3 regions of the Streptomyces sp. NBC_00210 genome follow, and region 2 is predicted to be linked to each of the others. Evidence: riboswitches for the same ligand, from Rfam matches in the RefSeq annotation. Region 2 holds a riboswitch; each other region holds the start of a gene.
What was found. A riboswitch is a leader RNA that binds a small molecule or an ion and turns the genes downstream of it on or off. The one in region 2 is predicted to bind thiamine pyrophosphate.
Positions count from the first base shown of each region.

Region 1: it holds a riboswitch for thiamine pyrophosphate, as region 2 does, so the genes downstream of both, OG729_RS10975 (thiamine ABC transporter substrate binding subunit) here and thiO (glycine oxidase ThiO) in region 2, are expected to answer to the same signal.
Region 3: it holds a riboswitch for thiamine pyrophosphate, as region 2 does, so the genes downstream of both, thiC (phosphomethylpyrimidine synthase ThiC) here and thiO (glycine oxidase ThiO) in region 2, are expected to answer to the same signal.

Region 1 is NZ_CP108120.1:2,464,195-2,470,269, forward strand. It holds gene OG729_RS10970 (ABC transporter permease) at 1-904, opposite strand, end outside; gene OG729_RS10975 (thiamine ABC transporter substrate binding subunit) at 967-2,061, opposite strand; TPP riboswitch at 2,141-2,251, opposite strand; gene rlmN (23S rRNA (adenine(2503)-C(2))-methyltransferase RlmN) at 2,280-3,386, opposite strand; gene OG729_RS10985 (phosphatidate cytidylyltransferase) at 3,467-4,576, opposite strand; gene frr (ribosome recycling factor) at 4,576-5,133, opposite strand; gene pyrH (UMP kinase) at 5,260-6,042, opposite strand.
Region 2 is NZ_CP108120.1:6,463,194-6,469,268, forward strand. It holds gene pknB (Stk1 family PASTA domain-containing Ser/Thr kinase) at 1-502, opposite strand, end outside; gene OG729_RS29195 (thiazole synthase) at 753-1,547, opposite strand; gene thiS (sulfur carrier protein ThiS) at 1,554-1,754, opposite strand; gene thiO (glycine oxidase ThiO) at 1,751-2,923, opposite strand; TPP riboswitch at 2,921-3,032, opposite strand; gene OG729_RS29210 (NAD(P)/FAD-dependent oxidoreductase) at 3,141-4,364, shown strand; gene OG729_RS29215 (Rv2175c family DNA-binding protein) at 4,432-4,797, shown strand; gene thiE (thiamine phosphate synthase) at 4,922-5,572, shown strand; gene metF (methylenetetrahydrofolate reductase [NAD(P)H]) at 5,725-6,075, shown strand, end outside.
Region 3 is NZ_CP108120.1:4,382,790-4,388,864, forward strand. It holds gene OG729_RS19830 (cupin domain-containing protein) at 1-71, shown strand, start outside; gene OG729_RS19835 (DUF5326 family protein) at 200-412, shown strand; partial or broken gene OG729_RS19840 (helix-turn-helix domain-containing protein) at 604-855, shown strand; gene OG729_RS19845 (SsgA family sporulation/cell division regulator) at 1,081-1,515, shown strand; gene OG729_RS19850 (YibE/F family protein) at 1,565-2,890, opposite strand; TPP riboswitch at 2,962-3,096, shown strand; gene thiC (phosphomethylpyrimidine synthase ThiC) at 3,089-4,873, shown strand; gene OG729_RS19860 (hypothetical protein) at 5,068-5,898, opposite strand; gene OG729_RS19865 (metallophosphoesterase) at 6,046-6,075, opposite strand, start outside.

The DNA of each region.
Region 1 (6,075 bases), 4.0 Mb from region 2:
CGAGCGAGCGCTCGACCAGGACGCCGAGCGGTACGAGCACCAGCAGCAGGATCGTGGCGAGTACCCCGCCGAGCAGCGCCCACTGGCCCGCGCCCCGCGGCCGCCGCGCGGTCCCCGCCGGGTCCACCAGCTTCAGCGCGCTCTCCCGCCGCCGCACCGTCCACGCGTGCACGGCGAGGATGGCTCCGACCGCGGCGAACTGCAGCAGGGAGAGCACGGCCGCCGTGGACAGATCCAGCAGTTGGGCGGTCTGACGGTAGATCTCCACCTCGAGCGTGGCGAAGGTCGGCCCGCCGAGGATCTGTACGACGCCGAAGGAGGTGAAGGTGAAGAGGAAGACCATCAGCGCGGCAGCGGCGACGGCGGGCCCGAGCGCCGGCAGCGTCACCCTTCGCCAGGCGGCGAAGCGCCCGGCTCCGAGCACCCGGGCGGCCTCCTCCTGCCGCGGGTCGAGCTGCGACCACAGACCGCCCACGGTCCGTACGACCACTGCGTAGTTGAAGAAGACGTGCGCGAGCAGAATCGCCCACACCGTGGTGTCGAGCCTGATGCCCCACAGCTCGTCGAGCAGCCCGCCGCGTCCGAGGAGCGCCAGGAACGCCGTGCCGACGACGACGGTCGGCAGCACGAACGGAACGGTGACCACCGCGCGCAGCAGCCGCTTGAAGGGAAAGTCGAGGCGGGCGAAGACATACGCGCCGGGCAGCGCGATCACCATGGTGATCGCCGTCGAGGCGAGCGCCTGCCAGGTGGTGAACCACAGCACGTGCTGGATGTCGGCGCGGCCTATCACCTCGCCGATCCGCCCGAACTGCCACACTCCGTCGATCTGGAGGCCGCGGCCGACGATCGCGCTGACGGGATAGGCGAAGAAGACCGCGAAGAACGCGACGGGCACGACCATCAGCCCGAGCCGCGCCGCGTTCCCGCGGAGCGCGCCCGGCGCGCTCCCGCGGACGGACTTCGTTACTTCACTACGAGCGAGGACCATGACTGGACCCACTGCTCACGGTTCTTGGCGATCTTGTCGGGAGCGACGGTCTCCGGCTTGTCGACGACCGCGCCGAACTTGGTGAACAGCTCGGGCACCTTCGCCCCCTTCACCACCGGGTTGACGAACATGTTGAGCGGCATGTCCTCCTGGAACTGCTTGGAGATCAGGAAGTCCAGGAGTGCCTTGCCGCCCTCCTCGTTCTTGGCGCCCTTGAGGAGACCGGCGAACTCTGTCTGGCGGAAGCAGGTTCCGGTCGAGACGCCGGTGGGCGCCTGGGCCGGCTGCGGCTTGGCGAAGAGCACCTCGGCGGGCGGGCTGGATGCGTACGAGACGACCAGCGGCCGGTCCGCCTTGGCCTTCTTGCCGCCCGCCGAGCCGGAGAACTCCTCGTTGTACGCCTGCTCCCAGCCGTCGACGACCTTGACGCCGTTGGCCTTCAGCTTCTTCCAGTAGTCCTGCCAGCCGTCCTCGCCGTACTTGCCGACCGAGCCGAGCAGGAAGCCGAGACCGGGCGAGGAGGTCGCGACATTCTCCGTGACCAGCAGGTTCTTGTACTCGGGCTTGATCAGGTCGTCGAAGGACTGCGGCGGGGCCAGCTTCTTGTCCGCGAAGTACTTCTTGTCGTAGTTGACGCAGATGTCGCCGGTGTCGACAGGCGTAACGCGGTGCTTGTCCTTGTCGAGCTGCACCTCGTCGGGCACCTGGGCCAGGCCCTTGGCCTCGTAGGGCGTGAACAAGCCGTTGTCGAGGGCGCGCGAGAGCAGGGTGTTGTCGACGCCGAAGAAGACATCGCCCTGCGGAGAGCCCTTGGTGAGGATCTCCTTGTTCAGGGCGGCGCCCGCGTCACCGCTCTTGAGGACCTTGACCGTGTAGCCGGTCTCCTTGGTGAACTGCTTCAGCACGGACGCGGAGGCGACGAACGAGTCATGACTGACCAGCGTCACGGTCTTCTGCTTCGGGCGGTCGGACGCGGAGCCCTTGGGCTGCTCGCTGCCGCAGGCCGCGAGCGTACTGACGCCCAGGGCCGCGGCGAGCGCCGTGACCGTGATCTTCTTGGTGGTGCTCACTGAGATTCCTCCTGGAGATGACCAGGAAGAGACGCGGCCCTGCCCGGTCCTGAGGCAGGATCCGGGCAGGGCGCAACAGCTTGAGTAACGACCGAACTTCCTACCCAGAATGACCTGGGCAAGGTTCAGAGGGTCTGCGGTGTGACTGGCACCGCACTCTCAGCGCTGTGGCGCTCCCCTGTCGGAATATGCAGATGTTTCGAGGCCAGGTTACAAGGTCAGCGCTCGGAGGCGGCCAGCTGTCCGCACGCTCCGTCGATCTCCTGGCCACGGGTGTCCCGTACGGTCACGGGCACACCGTGGGCCGCGATGGCCTCCACGAACGCCTTCTCGTCCTCGGGACGGGATGCCGTCCACTTCGAACCGGGCGTCGGGTTGAGCGGGATCAGGTTCACATGGACCCGCCTGCCCTTGAGCATGCGTCCCAGCAGATCGCCCCGCCATGCCTGATCGTTGATATCCCTGATCAGCGCGTACTCGATGGAGACACGGCGGCCCGACTTCTCCGCGTACTCCCAGGCGGCGTCCAGCACCTCCCGCACCTTCCAGCGCGTGTTGACCGGGACCAGGGTGTCGCGCAGCTCGTCGTCCGGCGCGTGCAGCGAGACGGCGAGACGGCATTTGAAGCCCTCGTCGGCGAAGCGCAGCATCGCGGGCACGAGGCCGACGGTGGAGACGGTGATCCCGCGCTGCGAGAGCCCGAGGCCGTCGGGCTCGGGGTCGGTGAGCCGGCGGACCGCGCCGACGACCCGCTTGTAGTTGGCGAGCGGCTCGCCCATGCCCATGAAGACGATGTTGGACAGCCGCGCGGGGCCTCCCGGAACCTCGCCGTCGCGCAGGGCGCGCATGCCGTCGACGATCTGGTGCACAATCTCGGCGGTCGAAAGATTGCGGTCGAGCCCGGCCTGCCCGGTGGCACAGAAGGGACAGTTCATCCCGCAGCCGGCCTGCGACGAGATGCACATGGTCACCCGGTCCGGGTAACGCATCAGCACGGACTCGACGAGGGTGCCGTCGTGCAGGCGCCACAGGGTCTTGCGGGTGGTGTCGTCGTCGCACGAGATGTGCCGTACGACGGACATCAGATCGGGCAGCAGCTCAGTGGCGAGCTTCTCGCGCGCGGTGGCGGGGATGTCGGTCCACTGGGCGGGGTCGTGGGCGTACCGCGCGAAGTAGTGCTGCGAGAGCTGCTTGGCGCGGAACGGCTTCTCGCCGATCGCGGCGACGGCGTCCTTGCGCTCGGCGGGTGTGAGGTCGGCGAGGTGCCGCGGCGGCTTTTTGGCTCCGCGGGGCGCGACGAAAGTGAGTTCTCCGGGCTTGGGCATGGTCCTACCAGTGTCGCAGAGATACGAAGAGGGGCCGGCCGCCCTGTGGACAACCAGCCCCTGACGCATAAACGCGCAGGTCAGCCGCCGCCTACGAAGATCACCATCAGCAGCCATACGACCGGAGCCGTGGGCAGCAGCGAGTCCAGCCGGTCCATGATGCCGCCATGCCCCGGCAGCAGCGTGCCCATGTCCTTGATGCCCAGGTCCCGCTTGATCATCGACTCGCCCAAGTCGCCCAGTGTGGCGCTGACCGCGACCGCGAGGCCGAGCAGCAGGCCCTGCCACCAGGTGCCGTCGTCGATGACGAACTGCATGCACAGCGCGCCCGCCACCATCGCGAACGCCACGGCGCCGAGCAGACCCTCCCTGGTCTTCCCCGGACTGATGCGCGGAGCCAGCTTGTGCTTCCCGAAGCGCCAGCCGACGGCGTACGCACCCGTGTCACTGACCACCGTCAGCACCAGGAAGGTGAGCACCCGCTGCGGCCCGTCGTCCGCGGTGAGCATCATCGCGACGAACGTCGCCAGGAAGGGAACGTAGAACGCGGCGAAGACGCCCGCCGTGACGTCCTTGAGATAGCCCTCGGGGGGCTCCGTCATCCGCCAGACCAGCACCGCGAGCGCCGTGAGCGCCATTGCGACCCAGGCGCCGTCCGCACCGCGCACATACCCGGCCACCACCATCGCCGCGCCGCCGACCGCGAGCGGCACCAGCGGGGCCTTGATCTGTTTGCGCTCCTCGAGCCGCGAGGTGAGTTCCCACAGGCCGACCACGACGGCGACCGCTATCACGCCGACGAACACGGCCTTGACGACGAAGAGGGACGCCACGATCACCACGCCGAGCCCGACGCCGACCCCTATGGCCGCGCGCAGATCACGGCCCGCCCGCTTCTTCTGCGGCGGCTCGGACGCCGGCGGCGGGGTGGGCATGGGCTCCTGCGGAATCTCGTCGCGGAACAGGGGGCCACTCAGCCGAGCGGCCCCCCGGTCGCGATCGCTGCTCTGGTCGCGGTCGTTACGGTCTTCGGCGTCTCTACCTGCGTCGGGAAAGTCCGGCACGATGGGCATGGGCCGAGTCTGCTGTGCGTCATGCTCATCGTATGCGGGACCCGCCGGGGCAGGCCCCTGGTCGGGCGGCCCCCAGTAACCGGCTCTCGGCGGGGCCCCCCAGGAAGAGTCGTTCATCAGACCTCGAGCAGCTCGGCTTCCTTGTGCTTGAGCAGCTCGTCCACCTGCGAGACGTACTTCGCGGTGGTGTCGTCGAGCTCCTTCTCGGCGCGGCGGCCCTCGTCCTCGCCGACCTCGCCGTCCTTGATGAACTTGTCGATCGTCTCCTTGGCCTTGCGGCGCACGGAGCGGATCGAGATCTTGGAGTCCTCGGCCTTGGTCTTGGCGACCTTGATGAACTCCTTGCGGCGGTCCTGCGTCAGCTCCGGGAAGACCACCCGGATGATATTGCCGTCGTTGCTCGGGTTGACGCCGAGGTCGGAGTCACGGATCGCCTGCTCGATATTGCGCAGCGCGCTCTTGTCGAACGGTGTCACCACGGCCATCCGCGCCTCGGGTACCGAGAACGAGGCCAGCTGGTTGATCGGGGTCAGCGCACCGTAGTAGTCCGCCACGATCTTGTTGAACATCGCCGGGTGCGCACGTCCGGTGCGGATCGCGGCGAAGTCATCCTTGGCGACCAGGACGGCCTTCTCCATCTTCTCCTCGGCCTCGAGGAGGGTCTCTTCGATCACCACTTGCTCCTGCGTGTCTTGAGTAGGCCCGGCGTTCGACTGGGCCGGCGGAACCTGCGTCGCGTCTTCCCTGCACGGTGTCCGACCGGCAGGACTTTGTCCATCCCTCGAGGGACGACCCCCGGGTCAGGCCCTGGTGCCCTGGTCGCTCACGAGCGTGCCGATCTTCTCACCCTTGACGGCCCGAGCGATATTGCCCTCGGTGAGCAGTTCGAAGACGAGGATCGGAAGAGCGTTGTCGCGGCAGAGCGTGATGGCGGTGGCGTCGGCGACCTTGAGGTTGCGGGAGAGCACCTCGCCGTACTCCAGCGCGTCGAACTTCACCGCGTCCGGGTTGGTCTTGGGGTCGGAGTCGTAGACCCCGTCGACGCCGTTCTTGCCCATCAGCAGGGCCTCGGCGTCGATCTCCAGGGCGCGCTGCGCCGCGGTGGTGTCGGTGGAGAAGTACGGCATCCCCATACCGGCGCCGAAGATGACGACCCGGCCCTTCTCCAGGTGCCGTACCGCACGCAGCGGGATGTACGGCTCCGCGACCTGCCCCATCGTGATGGCGGTCTGGACGCGGGAGTCGATGCCTTCCTTCTCCAGGAAGTCCTGGAGGGCGAGGCAGTTCATCACCGTACCGAGCATGCCCATGTAGTCCGAGCGGGCCCGGTCCATCCCGCGCTGCTGGAGCTCGGCCCCGCGGAAGAAGTTGCCGCCGCCGATGACGACCGCGATCTGAGCGCCGTCGCGGACCACCGCGGCGATCTCGCGCGCGATGGCGTGTACGACGTCGGGGTCGACGCCGAGGCCGCCGCCGCCGGCGAAGGCCTCACCGGACAGCTTCAGCATGAAGCGCCCGGCGTTCTTGGCGTCGTGGTCGCTCTTGTCGTCGGCAGCCTGATTGGCGTCCGCGCCCTTGTTCATGGGGATCTCCTCGTGCACATACGAAGAAGGCCA
Region 2 (6,075 bases):
AGCCGACGGAACGTACGAGACCGAAGTCGGCGACCTTGACCCGGCCGTCGTCTCCTATCAGCACGTTCTCCGGTTTCATGTCCCGGTGGACGAACCCTGCCCGGTGCGCGGCGCCGAGGGCGGCCAGCACGGGCTCCAGGATGTCGAGCGCGGCGCGCGGCTGGAGCGCCCCACGCTCGCGCAGTACGTCGCGCAGGGTGCAGCCCGCGACGTACTCCATGGCGAGATAGACGTACGCACCCTCGGCGCCCTGGTCGAAGACCGCGACCACATTGGGGTGGGCGAGGCGCGCCACGGACTTGGCCTCGCGGATGAAGCGCTCCACGAAGGACGCGTCGGTGGCGAGGGCGGGGTGCATCACCTTGAGCGCGAGCACCCGGTCGAGTCGGGTGTCGACGGCCCGGTAGACCGTGGCCATACCGCCGACGGCGACGCGCGCGTCGACGCGGTAGCGGCCGTCGAGCACCTGCCCGACGAGGGGGTCCTTGAGGGTCGTATCCACGCGGGAGATTCTACGAGTCACCACGGACAGGCCAGACGCCCCGGGCGGGACCGGGGCCGTACTGCAGCCGAGCTGTGACAGCGGTGGCCTTTCCCGGGGGCTCCGCCCCCGGACCCGCCCCCTACGCCCTGCGGGCGTGGGGGGACCCTCAGCGCCTCAAACGCCGGCGGGGCTGAAAGTTCAGCCCGTCCGGCGTTTTGACGCGTGGGGGTCCTGGGCGGAGCCCCGGTTACGGAAACGGCCGCAGCGGTCAGAACGCCGGGCGTTCCGGGTCCAGGGCCGCGCGGCCCTCGTGCGGCGAGGACGCCTCCGCGAAGTGGCGGCGCGGAATGCGGCCCGCCCGGTACGCGAGGCGGCCCGCCTCCACCGCGTGCCGCATCGCCTCCGCCATCAGCACCGGTTCCTGCGCCCGGGTCACCGCCGACGCCAGCATCACCGCCGCGCAGCCCAGCTCCATCGCCAGCGCCGCGTCCGACGCGGTGCCCGCTCCCGCGTCCAGCACGACCGGCACGCGCGCGTGTTCGACGATCAGCTGGAAGTTGTGCGGATTGCGGATACCCAGACCGGAGCCGATCGGCGAGCCCAACGGCATGATCGCCGCACACCCCACGTCCTGAAGCTTCCGCGCCAGCACCGGATCGTCATTGGTGTACGGCAGCACCGTGAAGCCGTCGTCGACCAGCGTCTCGGCCGCGTCGAGCAGCTCGATCGGATCGGGCAGCAGGGTCCGTTCGTCCGCGACGACCTCCAGCTTGATCCAGTCCGTGCCGAGCGCCTCGCGCGCGAGGCGGGCGGTCAGCACGGCCTCGCCCGCGGTGAAGCAGCCCGCCGTATTGGGCAGGACCCGGATGTTCAGCTTCTCCAGGACGGACAGCACGGAGCCCTGGACAGTCGGGTCGAGGCGGCGCATCGCGACGGTGGTGAGCTCGGTGCCGCTCGCCACGAGGGAGCGTTCGAGCACGTCGAGGCTCGGTGCCCCGCCCGTACCCATGATCAGGCGGGAGTTGAGGACGGTGTCACCGATGGTGAGACGGTCGTCGGCCATGGTTGATCAGCCTCCCTGCACTGCGGTGAGGACCTCGACGCGGTCGCCGTCGCCGAGCAGCGTGCCCGACCACTCGCTGCGCGGGACGACCGCTTCGTTGACGGCGGCGGCGACCCCGGCGGGAGCGGCGGTGAGGGCCGTGACCAGGGTGTCCAGGGTGGTTCCGGCGGTGAGCTCGCGGGCCTCGCCGTTGACGGAGACGTTCATGCGGGCTGCTCCAGAGGTACGGGAGAGAAACGGCGCGGCGTGAAGGCGCGGGCCTCGTCCGGCAGCGCGCCGGTGACCAGCAGCTCGGCCAGCACATCGCCGGTGACGGGGGTCAGCAGCACCCCGTTGCGGTAGTGCCCGGTGGCCAGATGCAGACCGGGCAGCGCGGTCGGACCCAGCAGCGGGGCGTTGTCGGGGGAGGCGGGGCGCAGCCCCGCGCGGGTCTCGGTGAGCGGCAGCTCGGTGATGCCGGGCACCAGCTCGTGCGCGTCGCGCAGCAGCTCGTACACGCCGCCCGCGGTGACCGTGGTGTCCCAGCCGAGCTCCTCGCTGGTCGCGCCGACGACCAGCTCGCCGTTCTCGCGCGGCACCAGATAGACATTGCTGCCGCGCACCACGGCCCGCACGGTCCGGGAGAGGAAGGGCGCGTACGCGGGGGGCACGGTCAGCCGCAGGACCTGGCCCTTCACCGGCCGCACGGGAGGCAGTACGTCCGCCGGCAAGCCGCCGAGCCTGCCGCTCAGGCTGCCGCCCGCCAGGACGACCTGATCCGCGGTGAGCTCGTCGCCGTCGGTCAGTACGGCCCCGGCCGCCCGGTCCCGTACCACGGAGAGCCGCTCCGCCCAGCCGCGGTGGAAGATCACCCCGGCCCGTTCGCAGGCGGTGAGCAGCGCGGCCGCCAGTCGGCGCGGATCGATCTGGTGATCGCCGTCCACCCGCAGGCCCCCGCGTACGCCGGGTGCGAGCATCGGCTCGAGACGTCTGCATTCGCGGCCCGTCAGCCACTCCGACTGAAGGCCGGACTGGCGTTGCAGGGTGTGCAGTTCACGCAGATGCGCGCGGTCGTCGGCATCCAGCGCGACGGCGAGTGTCCCGCAGGCGCGGTACCCGAGGCGCTGCCCGCTCGCCTCCGCCAGCTCGGCGACGAATGCGGGATAGCGTCTGGCGGACTCCAGATTGAGACCGAGCAGCAGCTGCTCGCCGTAGTGCAGCTCGGTGACGGCGGCGAGCATGCCCGCGGCGACCTGCGCGGCGCCGCCGCCCGGCTCCGGATCGGCGACGGCGACCCGCAGTCCGCGCTGTGCCGCGCGCCAGGCCGTGACCAGGCCGATGATTCCGCCCCCGATGACGAGGACGTCTGAAGTGCGCGTTTCGGAAATACGCGACATGGGCGTCCAGCCCCTCCCTTCGCCGGCATGACCCGGATCAGGTTCGTACGGTCGGAGGCCGCCAGCCTCCCTCTCAGCCCGGTGCGTCCGGGCTCCCGCGAGTGCCTTACGGTCGCCACCCTAACCCCAGCCATCAGCTCGCAGTAAGGGAGTGCGGGGTGAGCGGCGTCGCGGATCCCGACTTCCTGACGGGTCGTCAGATCGTTAAGGTTGCAGGGTGAGCGAGCAGCAGCAGACAGCACAGGGCGGGCGCCGCGTGGTCGTCGTCGGCGCGGGAATGGCCGGCGTGCAGACCGCGGTGGCGCTGCGCGAGCAGGGCTTCACCGGACCGGTCACCCTGATCGGCGCCGAGCCCCACCAGCCGTACGACAGACCGCCGCTCTCCAAGGCGATCCTGCTCGGCAAGGCGGAGGGGTCGGCCTTCGAGGTCGACTTCGAGGCGCTCGACATCGAACTGCGGCTGGGCTGCGAGGTGACCGGCGTGCGCCCGGCCGCGCATGAACTGGACACCGAGGCGGGGCCCGTCCCGTACGACGTCCTGGTCATCGCCAGCGGTGCCGAGCCGATCACCCTGCCCGGCACCGAAGGCGTCCCCGGCGTCCATCTGCTGCGCACCCTCGACGACGCCGAGCGGCTGCGCCCCGTACTCGCGCAGCAGCACGACGTCGTGGTCGTCGGCGCAGGCTGGATCGGCGCGGAGTTCGCGACGGCGGCCCGGGAGGCGGGCTGCGCCGTGATCGTCGTCGAGGCCGCCGACCGCCCCCTCGCGGGCGCCCTGCCTGCCGAGATCACCGCCCCGATGGCCCACTGGTACGCGGAGTACGGCGCCGAACTGATCACCCACGCGCGCGTGGCCGACATCGAGCCGGGCACGGTGATCCTGGCGGACGGCCGCCTGCTCCCGGCCGGGGCGGTGGTCGTGGGCATCGGCGCGCGCCCCGCCACCGGCTGGCTCGCGGGCTCCGGCATCGGGCTCGGCCCGGACGGAGCAATCACCGCGGACGAGTATCTGCGCACCTCGCTGCCCGACGTGTACGCGGTGGGGGACTGCGCCTCCTTCCCGTCCGCCCGCTACGGCGAGCGGCTGCTCGTGCACCACTGGGACAACGCCCTGCAGGGGCCGCGCACGGTGGCCGCCAACGTCGTGGGCGAGGCCCCGCAGGTCTATGACCCGGTGCCGTATTTCTGGTCCGAGCAGTTCGGCCGCTTTGTGCAGTACGCGGGCCATCACACCGCCGCCGACACCATGGTGTGGCGGGGTGATCCGGCCGACGCCTCCTGGTCGGTGCTCTGGCTGCGCGAGGGTGCGCTGGTCGCGCTGCTCGCCGTGGGCAGGGCCCGTGACCTGGCGCAGGGGCGCAAGCTCATCCTGTCCGGCGCGCGGCTGGATCCGGACCTCGCGGCAGACCTGTCCGTCCCTCTGAAGGCGGCGGCTGTCTAGGGGGCAGCGAGCTGCCGCACGAGGGGTCCGGCTACCGACTGTCAGTCCGGGATGGCACGCTTGTCCTGTGACCGAGATTGACGCAAAAATCGATGCTCTCGTCCCCGCCTGGCTCCACCTTCCCGACATCGCGGAAATGCTCGATGTCGAGGTGACACGCGTACGGCAGCTGGTCAAGGAGGGCCAGCTGATCGCCGTGCGCCGCGGTGAGAACCGGGCGCTTCAGGTGCCTGCCGCCTTCATCGACGGCAACAAGGTGGTCAAGGGTCTCGCCGGGACCCTGACGCTCCTGAAGGACGACGGCTTCACCGACGAAGAGATGCTGGAGTGGCTCTTCACTCCCGACCCGACCCTGCCGGGCACGCCCGCGCAGGCGCTCAGCGAGAATCGCGGCACGGAGGTGAAGCGCCGTGCCCAGGCGCTCGCCGTCTGACATCCGGACTTCGTGATGCCACGTCCTGGCGTCACGGGGTCCTGAAGACAACACCACGCGGTGTGCGGGACGGGGGCCGAGCGTCCCTGCCCGCACACCGCCCACCCAACGGGGGGAAACACCCATGCCCACGGCTCGTGAGCTGCTGTCCGACGCCCGGCTCTATCTCTGCACGGACGCCCGGAAGAAGCAGGGTGACCTCGCGGAGTTCCTCGACGCCGTGCTCGCCTCCGGGGTCGACATCGTGCAGCTGCGCGACAAGGGCATGGAAGCGGCCGAGGAGCTCGAGCACCTCCAGGTCTTCGCGGACGCCTGCCGCCGGCACGGCAAGCTGCTCGCCGTGAACGACCGCGCGGACGTGGCCCACGCCATCGGCTCCGACGTGCTGCATCTGGGCCAGGGCGATCTGCCGGTCCCGGCCGCCCGCGCGATCCTCGGCGACCAGGTGCTGACCGGCCGCTCGACGCACGCGGAGTCCGAAGTGGATGCGGCCGTCGCCGAGCCCGGCGTGGACTACTTCTGCACCGGACCGTGCTGGCCCACCCCGACCAAGCCCGGGCGGTACGCCCCGGGACTCGGCCTTGTGCGGTATGCGGCAGGGCTGGAGACCGACCGGCCGTGGTTCGCGATCGGCGGGATCGACGCGGGCAACCTCGAGGAGGTGCTGGACGCGGGCGCGCGCAGGATCGTCGTCGTACGGGCCATCACCGAGGCCGACGACCCCGCGGCGGCGTCCGCGTCTTTGGCCAAGCGCGTCAGGGAGCGCGACGCATAGATGGCGCATGAGACGCATAGGCGGCGCGTGAAGGGGGCGCGGTGGACAACGGGAAGCGCATAACTGTCCGAGGGGTGGACATTAGGCAGACAATACGGACATATTCCCTGGTTCTGGTTGGGTGACCGTCGAGCCCTGGATAACCTGCAGTTATGGCCCTCGGAACAGCTTCCACCAGGACGGATCGCGCACGGACAGTGCGCGAGCTGCTTGCGACCGGCAAACCTTCCTACTCTTTCGAGTTCTGGGCGCCCAAGACCGAGAAGGGCGAGCGGAACCTCTGGAACGCGCTCCGCAGGGTCGAGGCCGTCGCCCCGAACTTCGTCTCCGTGACCTACGGCGCGGGCGGCTCGACGCGCGCCGGTACCGTCAAGGCCACCGAGCAGATCGCCGCCGACACCACCCTCACCCCCGTCGCACACCTCACCGCGGTGAACCACTCCATCGCCGAGCTGCGCAACATGATCGGCCAGTACGCCGACGCCGGGATCCGCAACATCCTC
Region 3 (6,075 bases), 2.1 Mb from region 2:
TGCCCCACAAGTTCCATCACATCACCGAGGATCTGCGGGTCATGGTGATCTTCTCTCCGCCTGAGAGCTGACCGGGAGCCCCGCCGTTCCCTAGGGGTTCAGTCAGGGGAGATCAAGGGCTCGCGGGTCCCCGCGCACCACCCCCTCCCGCCTAGCATCGAGGGCAGGAACCCAGCGAAACGAGGTAAGGGAAATGGCTGTGCGGGAAGTATTCACGGGGATGCCGTGGTGGGTGAAGTGGGTCGCCGTGCCCGTCATCGCCCTTGTCGTATTCGGCGGGCTGATCGCGAGCGTTGTCGGCTTCGTGATCGGGCTGCTCTTCAAGGCTCTGGTGTTCGTCGCTCTTGTCGGCGGACTCATCTTTGTCGTACGGAAGTTCATGTCGTCATCGAGCTCGAGCAGCGACTGGTAGCCCGCGCCCGGACGGGCGTTAGCCCGGCCGGGGGAACGCTCCTGCAAACCCCCGGTCCCGCACAGGGGCGGCCCATACAGTGACAATCCGCTGCCGCCCCTGGGAAATCTGCCTCTTGGGAAAATCGTGCGGCGGCCCTCGGGGGCGGCCCCCGCGGGCGAGTTGCCCGTCACCATGCCTGGGGGTGCCCTATGGCCACGGCTACGGCTACGAATGTTCCTTCCCCAACCCTGATCGGTTCAGTGCAGCGGGCGCTGAGGCTGCTGGAGGCCGCGGGCTCGCATCCCGACGGAGCCCCCGCAAAACAGCTGGCCCGCGAGGCGGGGCTCCCGCTTCCCACCGCGTACCACCTGCTGCGCACCCTGACACACGAGGACTATCTGCGCCGTGAGAAGGGCGTGTTCGTCCTCGGCGACGCGGTCGGGCGGCTCGCCTCGGGCGGCTCTCTCCACAATCCGGAATGACCACATCTCGCCATCGATGAGCTGTGCAAAGCCATGGAGAGGCTGCTCAACTCCCTTGTGTTCTCTATCAGTATCTGAAAAATCACTCCTTGTGATCACTTAGCGCTTACTGGACGATTGCGTCAAGAGGGCCATGGCGGATCATTCCTGGCCGTTTTGAGCCGAGTTATGTGTTCAGTGCTTGATCCAATGTGGGGTTACAAGATGCGCCAGTCGGTCCAGGCCGAGGTCCTGATGAACTTCCTTGTCTCCGAGGAGCTCTCATTCCGGATCCCGGTGGAGCTCCGGTACGAGACGGGGGATCCGTTCGCGGTGCGGATGACCTTCCATCTGCCCGGGGACGCCCCGGTGACCTGGGCCTTCGGCCGGGAGTTGCTGCTCGACGGGATCAACGGGCCGAGCGGGGACGGTGATGTGCGCATCACGCCGACCGGGCCCGAGGGGCTTTCCGATGTCGTCATCCAGCTCCAGGTCGGTTGCGACCGGGCGCGGTTCCGGGTGGGCGTGGCGCCGCTCGTGGCTTTCCTCGACCGCACCGACAAGCTGGTGCCACTGGGGCAGGAGCGTACGTTCGGTGACTTCGAGGTCAGTCTCGAAGATGCGCTGGGGCGCATCCTCGCCGAGGAGAACGCCGGCTGAGCCCACCGCCCGTCTGCTTGGTCCCGTGCCACATCGCGTGCTCGGTGGGCTACCTCTTGCGGCGACGGCCGCTGCCGCCCCGCACCGGCGATCTGCCGGCCTTCGCAGACGCCCCCGGCCGGTCGGCGGAGACCACCAGCCCCGCGAGCGCGGTGGTCACCGGCACCGAGGCGACCAGGCCGATCGACCCCACCAGCATCCGTACGATCTCCTCCGCCACCAGTTCACTGTTGGCCACCGTCCCCACGCTGCTCTGCGCGATCGAGAAGAGCAGCAGCAGCGGCAACGCCGCGCCCGCGTAAGCCAGTACGAGCGTGTTGACGACGGAGGCGATGTGGTCCTGGCCGATCCGCATACCGGCCCGGTAGAGCCTTCGCGGGCCCATGTCCGGGTCCGCCTGGTGCAGTTCCCACACCGCCGAGGTCTGGGTCACCGTCACGTCGTCGAGCACGCCGAGCGAGCCGATGATGACGCCGGCGAGCAGCAGACCGCTCATGTCGATGTTCGGGTACAGGCCGTGGATCAGGCCGGTGTTGTCGTCGGTGTTGCCGGTCAGGCTCGCCCAGCCGATGAAGAGCGAGCCGAGCAGTCCGGTCAGCAGCAGCGAGACCAGTGTGCCGAGGACCGCGACCGAGGTGCGCGCGCTGAGACCGTGGCACAAATAGAGCGCGATCAGCATGATCGCGCCGCCTCCGACCACCGCGACGATCAGTGGATTGGAGCCCTGCAGGATAGCGGGCAGGATGAACAGCGTCAGGACGGCGAAGGAGGCCGCGAGCGCGATCAGAGCCATCACGCCGCGCATCCGTCCCACCACCACCACCGCGAGGGCGAAGATCCCGGCCAGTACCGTAATCGGGAACTTCCGGTTCACATCGGTCACGGAGTACTGCAGATCGCGGGGCGCGTCGGGGGCGTACGCCACCACCACGCCCTGGCCCTCGCTCAACTGCCGTGATGCGTCGGGCTGGATGATCTCGCTGAAGGTGCGGCCCTTGTCCTTGCCGGTGGTGACCTCGATCGTCGCCTTCTTGCAGCTGCCCTTCTGGGAATTGACCGCCTCACGTCCCTCGGGCGTGGATGTGTCACCGGTCGGCGGGACCGCGACGTTCACGTCCTTGCAGTTGACCTTCTCGACCTGCGTGACCTTGCCCTGCTGGGTCTGCCGGTCGAAGCCGACGCCCGTGCGCTCATGGCCGGGGGCGCCGCCCGGCCAGAGCACGACCAGGCCCACGACGACCGCGGCGGCGAAAGGAATCAGCACCGCGGCAATGACCTTGCGGAGGTGTAGCGAGACGGGCGCGGCGGGCCCATGGCTGTGGGAATGGCCATGGGACTCGGGCTGCTGCGGCGATGAGGTCGGCGGCGTTGTCACCGACCGATCATCGCAAGAACGAGAGGACCCCTCTGTTCAGCACGCCAGAAATGGCGCTAGCGTGGTGGCACCTTTGCACACGCGGGAGCTCGGAGCACCGGGCTGAGAGGGCGCTGACCTCCGTACGAGACGTACGGAAGCCGCTGCGTCGACCGCCGAACCTGTTACCGGGTAATGCCGGCGTAGGGAGTAGGTCTCATGACCGTTCAGGATGCACGCACGCCTGCCACCAGCCAGGACGAGCGCAAGCCGGGCTGGCACAAGGGGTACGTCGAGGGCTCGCGCCCCGACCTCCGGGTGCCGGTCCGCCAGGTGCACCTCACCAACGGCAAGGACGTGACGCTGTACGACACGTCCGGTCCGTACACCGACCCGAGCGTCGAGACCGACGTCCGCCGCGGTCTGGCGCCGCTGCGGGAGAACTGGATCATCGGCCGCGGCGACACCGAGGAGTACGCGGGCCGACCGGTCCGCCCCGAGGACGACGGGATCAAGCACACCTCGCCGCGCGGCGGTCTGCGCAACCTCGACGCGGTCTTCCCCGGCCGCCCGCGGCAGCCCCGCCGGGGCCGCGCCGGAGTGGCGGTGACGCAGCTCGCGTACGCCCGACGTGGCGAGATCACGCCGGAGATGGAGTACGTCGCGATCCGCGAGAACGTCGCCCCCGAGGTCGTACGTGAGGAGATCGCGGCAGGCCGTGCGGTCCTGCCCGCCAACGTCAACCACCCGGAGATCGAGCCGATGATCATCGGCAAGAGGTTCCTGGTGAAGGTCAATGCCAACATCGGCAACTCCGCGGTCACCTCCTCCATCGAGGAGGAGGTGGAGAAGATGACCTGGGCGACCCGCTGGGGCGCGGACACCGTCATGGACCTCTCCACCGGCCGCAACATCCACACCACCCGCGAGTGGGTGCTGCGCAACTCCCCCGTGCCGATCGGCACCGTGCCGCTCTACCAGGCGCTGGAGAAGGTCGACGGCAAGGCCGAGGAGCTGACCTGGGAGATCTACAAGGACACGGTCATCGAGCAGGCCGAGCAGGGCGTGGACTACATGACGGTCCACGCGGGCGTGCGGCTGCCGTACGTCCCGCTGACTGCCAACCGCAAGACCGGCATCGTCTCGCGCGGCGGCTCGATCATGGCGGCCTGGTGCCTGGCGCACCACAAGGAGTCGTTCCTGTACGAGAACTTCGAGGAGCTCTGCGAGATCCTCGCCTCGTACGACGTGACGTACTCCCTCGGTGACGGACTGCGGCCCGGCTCGATCGCGGACGCCAACGACGAGGCGCAGTTCGCTGAGTTGCGCACGCTCGGGGAACTCAACACGATCGCCAAGCGTTTCAATGTGCAGACGATGATCGAAGGCCCCGGTCACGTCCCGATGCACAAGATCAAGGAGAACATCGACCTCCAGCAGGAGATCTGCGAGGAGGCCCCCTTCTATACGCTCGGCCCGCTCACCACGGACGTGGCCCCGGCGTATGACCACATCACCTCCGGCATCGGGGCGGCCATGATCGCCTGGTGGGGCACGGCGATGCTCTGCTACGTGACGCCCAAGGAGCACCTGGGCCTGCCCAACCGCGACGACGTGAAGACCGGCGTCATCACCTACAAGATCGCGGCACATGCCGCCGACCTCGCCAAGGGTCACCCGGGCGCGCAGGAGTGGGACGACGCGCTGTCCGACGCGCGCTTCGAGTTCCGGTGGGAGGACCAGTTCAACCTGGCCCTCGACCCGGACACGGCACGGGAGTTCCACGACGAGACGCTGCCGGCCGAGCCGGCGAAGACCGCGCACTTCTGCTCGATGTGCGGCCCGAAGTTCTGCAGCATGAAGATTAGCCAAAGCATCACAGAGCAGTTTGGCGGTACTGCGGCTGCGGGAGCGACGGCCGAGGAGGTCGCTGAGGGGATGCTCCGGAAGTCGAAGGAGTTCGCCGAGGCGGGGAACCGGGTGTATCTGCCGCTGGCGGACTGAGGCTCACGTGCAGACGGCCCGCGCCTCCGTGGTCCTCAGGCCAAGTTGGAGGCGCGGACCGCCTGGACATCGTCGACGTAGTGGGAGAGCTCTGACCCTCGGGTGGTGGGGCCAGTGCTCAGTGGTGATCAACTGACCTTGGGGAGTGACCTCCCGGCGCGGAGTGGTCTTCGGCCCCGAGCGCCGGCCGGGGGTCACTCCGGCTGGTGCTCGGGGCCGCCGAAGTCCGGGCTGGTGAAGTCCGGGCTGGTGAAAGTGGGCCGCTGTCCCGCCGTCGAGCCCTCGTTCGGGCTGGAGTAGTCCGGGCCGCTGTAGCCGACCTTCGGGATACGGCTCACATGGCGCGGTGGAGCCGACGAGGTCGGGTCGGCGCTGGGGTCCGCCAGCGCGGCCCGCAGGAAGGGAAGGAGTCCACGCTCAAGCAGGGCGTGCCGCCAGGCCTCCTTGGCACGGGACACCTCGTCGGGCAGCTCGCCCGTCGACTCCTCGGCCGGGACCTGCGTAGCGCCGTTGCGCAGAGCCGTCAGCAGCAGCGCGATCGCTGCGAACAGAATGGCGACAGCCGTCAGAGCCCCGAAGAACCAGCCCGCGGAGACCAGGGTCTCGGCGAAGGACGGCGCGGGGCTGAGCATCTTCAGTATGTAGCCGACCAGAAGGAAGATCAGCGCGGCCGTCCCCGCGAGCACGGGGGCCAGCACGGCTATGACGGCGGTGAATCCCGCGCCGCGCTCGGAGTCCTCGTCCTCCCCGGCTGGGGCCAGCACGGAGTTGCGCACGGAGTCGGCGGCCGTCGGCGCCCGCATCTCCTCGCGGATCTTTATGTAGTGCTCGTACTCGGCAGCGGCGGCGGTGGTGATCAGTGCCGTCGCGTTGAGGGCCATCGTGCGTAGTTGTTCGGCGTTCAGTCGCTGTCCCACGGCAGCGAGATCCGGACGGTCATGGGCGTTGCGCAGCGCGTCGTCGAGGATGCGCTCGTACTCGGCGCGGTCCTCGGTCAGCAGGTGCGGAGCGCTGTTCATGTGCATCCCCCGATGCTCCGTAGGGCCGGATCGCCCGCATCGATCGGGCAGTTGGGCAGAAACGGAGGAGAGCCTGCTACGGATAAGCCGATGGTAGAGCGGTTACGGCACGGGGTGACAGGGGGTTTCAGTAAATCGCCTGCCGGGCTCGGTTCAGTTGGGCAGCGGAAGTTGGACGACAAG